One region of the Kitasatospora sp. NPDC056446 genome, then DNA from elsewhere that is predicted to be linked to it. Evidence: riboswitches for the same ligand, from Rfam matches in the RefSeq annotation. Region 1 holds a riboswitch; the other holds the start of a gene.

Region 1 (2,386 bases):
AGGCGGACGCGCTCGACCGGGGCGAGGTACTTGCGGACCACCGCGCGTTCCTCACGGAGGGTGACCTCTTCGACAGCCTCGGCGATGTCCCGCTCGGTCAGCGCGGCCCGCTCGGCCTCACCGACCGGGATCCGCTCGACCCGGACGCGCTCGCGGACCACCGGGACGCGGCGCTCGACCTGTTCGGTCGTCACGTACTTGCGGAGCTTGGCGGTGCCCACCGTGTGCCACTCGGTGGTGACGTCCAGCCGCTCCTCGCGGCAGGTGATCTCGACCGGGCCGCTCGGGGCGGTCCGGGGCGTGCCGGCGGCGGGGGCGGCGGCGGTCGACGCCGCGGTGGGCCGGGGCTTCGGTTCCACCACCGGGCTCGGGGCCGGGGCGGCTGTCGAGGCCACGGGTGCCGGGGGCGTGACGACCGGCGCGGCGGTGGAGAGGGTGCGCACATCGGCCTCCGGGGCGTGGTCGGTGGTGGTGGTGGAGGTGGCGGCCGGGCCCGGCTCCGAGGAGTGGAAGGCGAGCGGCTTGACGGCGGCCGCCGCGGCCGGGGCGGCCGCGGTGACGGCCGACGTGGTGCCGAAGTCGAGGTCGGGCTCGGCCCGTTTGCCGTTCCGGTCGGCCGGGTGGCCGTCCACCGGGGTGTCGAGGCCGTAGTAGCGGTAGAGCTGGAGCTCCTGGGCGGGGGACAGGTGCTGGCCCACGCCGAAGTCCGGCGACTCCTTGACCAGCGACTTGTCGTACGGCACCCGGAGCTCGTCGCCGGAGAACTCGCTCGTGGTGAGCGGGACGAAGGCGTCCCGGCCGAAGATGCCGGTGCGGACGGCGGCCCACTCGGGCCGGCCCGTCGCGTCGTCCAGGTACACCTCGTCGACCGTGCCGATCTTGTCGCCGTTGCGGTCGACCGCCTTGTGGCCGATGAGGTCCCGGGGGTCGATGTCGGTCTGCACTCTTTCCTCCAGTGCGCTGCGCTTGCGGAACTCCCGCAGGAAGGCGGCCGGATCACCCGTGCCCTCGGCCACTTCACACCAAATGCCATGAATCGGGCGGGCGCGACCGGGGGTGCGCCGGACGGGGTGCTTGCTGGGCCGTCCGGGGGACGCGCGTAGATCCGGGGTGACCTGAAGCACCCGTGATCGGGGGGCCTCCCGCTGGTACCCTGGGCGGCGACCGCAGAGCCCGCTCGGGAGAGTCTCCGATCGCGAAAAGCGCTGGTCGGAGCGCCGAAGGAGCAACTCCTCCCCGGAATCTCTCAGGCATCCGTACCGTGTGGGGTAGGTCACTCTGGAAAGCAGGGCAGGAGTGTCGGCGCGGGAGCCGGCCACCACCACCCTCACCGACGGTGCAAGCCGACGGAGCGCCCACAGCGCGCCGTGCGGGTGAAGCTCTCAGGTCCCGATGACAGAGGGGGAGGCCTGTCGGGTCCGTTCGTCGTGGTCGAGCCGCTGTCCGCAGCGGGGATGGCCGGTCGGCGTGCGCACCCCAGCCGGTCCGTGACCAGGAGGCCTCGACCACCATGAACGCCCAGCCGAACGCGGGACGCCCCACCGGCGCCTCGACCCTCACCGAGCTTGAGCTGGCCAGTCCCTTCGAGAACCGCCACATCGGCCCCGACGCCGCCGCGCAGGAGAAGATGCTGGCGTCCGTCGGCTACGCCTCGCTGGACGAGCTCTCCGCCACCGCCGTGCCCGAGGCGATCCGCTCCATCACCGGCCTGGACCTGCCCGCCGGTCGGAGCGAGGCCCAGGTCCTCGCCGAGCTGCGCGAGCTGGCCGGCCGCAACCAGGTGCTCCAGCCGATGATCGGCCTGGGCTACTACGGCACCTTCACGCCGCCGGTGATCCTGCGCAACGTCATGGAGAACCCGGCCTGGTACACCGCGTACACCCCGTACCAGCCGGAGATCTCGCAGGGCCGCCTGGAGGCGCTGCTCAACTTCCAGACCATGGTCTCCGACCTGACCGGTCTGTCGACCACCGGCTCCTCGCTGCTGGACGAGGGCACCGCGGCCGCCGAGGCGATGGCCCTGGCCCGCCGCGTCACCAAGGTCAAGGGCGGTGTCTTCCTGGTCGACGCCGAGACCCTGCCGCAGACCATCGCCGTGATCAACACCCGGGCCGTGCCGACCGGTGTCGAGGTCGTCGTCGCCGACCTGTCCGAGGGCATCCCGGCCGAGATCGCCGAGCGCGGCGTCTTCGGCCTGCTGGTGCAGTACCCGGGCGCCACCGGCGTGGTCCGCGACCTCGCCCCGGTGATCGAGCAGGCGCACGGCCTGGGCGCGATCGTCGCCGTCGCCGCCGACCTGCTGGCGCTGACCCTGCTCAAGTCCCCGGGCTCGCTGGGCGCCGACATCGCCTGCGGTACCTCGCAGCGCTTCGGTGTCCCGATGGGC
Region 2 (2,386 bases), on a different contig from region 1:
GCCGCCGGGTCCAGTTGGACGCCCACGAACATCACGGTCGGCTCGCCCTCGATGCTGGCCAGTGCCCTGCGGGCGGTCAGCACCCCGGGAAGGGCCGACAGTTCGGCCCGGCAGGCGGCCAGGAAGTGCTCCGGGTCCTCGCCCGGCACCGGCTCGCGCAGCGCCACCCGGCCGCCGGTCGGCGCCGCCGGGTCCTCCGGGGCCTCCCACCGGTCGTCCCTCGGGCCGCGGAGCAGTTCGGCCACGCCCTGCGGCGGCACCGGGATGCCCACCGCCGCCTCGGGGTTCACCGCGATCCCCACGCCCAGCGGCAGCCCGCGGGCGAACTCGCGGACCGGCGCGATCGCGAACGCCATCCCCGGCGCCTGCTGGAGGAACACGTCCTGCGAGGAGAACACCGGCACGTACGGGTCGCCGGCCAGCTCGATGACCGGCAGGTCCAGCGACTGCCCCTGCGGGTCGCCCCCGGCCGGCAGCGGCACCCACACCTGACTGCGGGCCAGCACCTCGATCACCCGCGGCGTCGCCCCCGGGTCGCCCAGGGCCGCGGTCAGTACCTGCTCCAGCTCGTTGGCGGGCCACGACCCGCCCGCCGGCGCCTGCTCCGGACCGCCCCACCCCTGCTGCTGCTCCACCGGGTACCCCATGCGCCGCCGATTCCGCCCTCTGCCGGTCGGCCGCCCTCTGCTGCGCCGACGCGGAGCAGTCTAGGGCCGTGGACGGTCGGGCCGGGGGCCCGCGTCCGGTACCGGACGGTGTGACCGGGTCCCCTCTCCCCTCCTCGCGCGGGACGTGCCATGATGTGCGCGTCCGACGGCATGCGCCGCGGGCCCCACAACTCCATACCGGCCGCTCGAACCCGCGCGGGAGAGCCCGGAGTACCGCAGGTCGGTACAGCCGGCGCCGAAGGAGCAAGTCCTCCCCGGAATCTCTCAGGCACCCCTACCGCACGGGTTAGGCACATCTGGAAAGCGGCGCGCGGCCCGGTCGCGCGCCCACCCACGGTGCAAGCCGCCATGCTGTCCCCGATGCTGGAAACAGCTGTGGGCCGGCGGGCGGTGAAGCTCTCAGGTTCGACGACAGATGGGGAGACCCACGCCGCCGCATGCCCGCGCGCAGGGGTCGGTCCCCGAGCGGGTCCGGTCCGGTGCGCGCACCCCTGAGTGCCCCGACCGAGGAGTTCCTGGCCATGTCGTCCCTCCGCCTGACCGCGCTCGACGCGCTGCACCGCGCCCTCGGCGCGACCATGACCGACTTCGCCGGCTGGGACATGCCGCTGCGGTACGGCAGCGAGCGCGAGGAGCACCTCGCCGTCCGTACCAAGGCCGGCCTGTTCGACCTCTCCCACATGGGCGAGATCACCGTCACCGGCCCGCAGGCCGGCGAGATGCTGGACCACGCGCTGGTCGGCTTCGTCTCCGCGCTCGGTGTGCTGCGCGCCCGCTACACCATGATCTGCGCCGAGGACGGCGGCATCCTGGACGACCTGATCGTCTACCGCCTGCGCGAGGACGCCTTCCTGGTCGTCGCCAACGCCTCCAACGCCCAGCTGGTCCTCGACGAGCTGATCGCCCGCGCCAAGGGCTTCGACGCCGTCGTCACCGACGACCGCGACACCTACGCGCTGATCGCCGTCCAGGGCCCCGAGTCCACCGCGATCCTGGCCGACACCACCGACGCCGACCTGCCCGGCCTGAAGTACTACGCGATCCTCCCGGCCCGGGTGGCCGACCGCGAGGTGCTGCTCGCCCGCACCGGCTACACCGGCGAGGACGGCTTCGAGATCTTCTGCGCCCCGGCCGACGCCGAGCCGGTCTGGCAGGCGCTGACCGCCGCCGGCGAGGGCCGCGGCCTGATCCCGTGCGGTCTGTCCTGCCGTGACACGCTGCGCCTGGAGGCGGGCATGCCGCTGTACGGGCACGAGCTGTCCACCGACCTCACCCCGTTCGACGCGGGCCTGGGCCGGGTCGTCCACTTCGACAAGACCACCAACGAGGGCGCCTTCGTCGGCCGCAAGGCGCTGGAGCAGGCCTCGGCCGCTGCCGAGGCCAACCCGCCGCGGGTGCTGGTCGGCCTGGTCTCGGAGGGCAAGCGCGTCCCGCGCGCCGAGTACACCGTGGTCTCCGCCGACGGCGCCCCGATCGGCCGGATCACCTCGGGCGCGCCCTCCCCGACGCTGGGCCGGCCGATCGCGATGGCCTACGTCGACGCGGCCCACGCCGCCCCCGGCACCACCGTCGCGGTGGACGTGCGCGGCAAGCACGAGCCGGTCCGGGTCGTGGCGCTGCCGTTCTACAAGCGCGCCCGCTGAGCCTGCCCGGGGCCCCGGTTTTCCCATCCACGCACGTCGCGGCCGTCCGCGCCGCGGCCCGCTTCGTCGTACCCG

What was found. A riboswitch is a leader RNA that binds a small molecule or an ion and turns the genes downstream of it on or off. The one in region 1 is predicted to bind glycine.
Region 2: another riboswitch for glycine. It lies ahead of gcvT (glycine cleavage system aminomethyltransferase GcvT); the one in region 1 lies ahead of gcvP (aminomethyl-transferring glycine dehydrogenase).

The regions. Positions count from the first base shown of each region.
Region 1 covers NZ_JBHTRF010000039.1:13,988-16,373, forward strand. Annotated here, with positions in the region: gene ACFQ6N_RS23640 (PRC and DUF2382 domain-containing protein) at 1-1,016, opposite strand, end outside; glycine riboswitch at 1,169-1,272, shown strand; gene gcvP (aminomethyl-transferring glycine dehydrogenase) at 1,511-2,386, shown strand, end outside.
Region 2 covers NZ_JBHTRF010000053.1:55,915-58,300, forward strand. Annotated here, with positions in the region: gene ACFQ6N_RS27915 (enhanced serine sensitivity protein SseB C-terminal domain-containing protein) at 1-647, opposite strand, end outside; glycine riboswitch at 855-958, shown strand; gene gcvT (glycine cleavage system aminomethyltransferase GcvT) at 1,190-2,311, shown strand.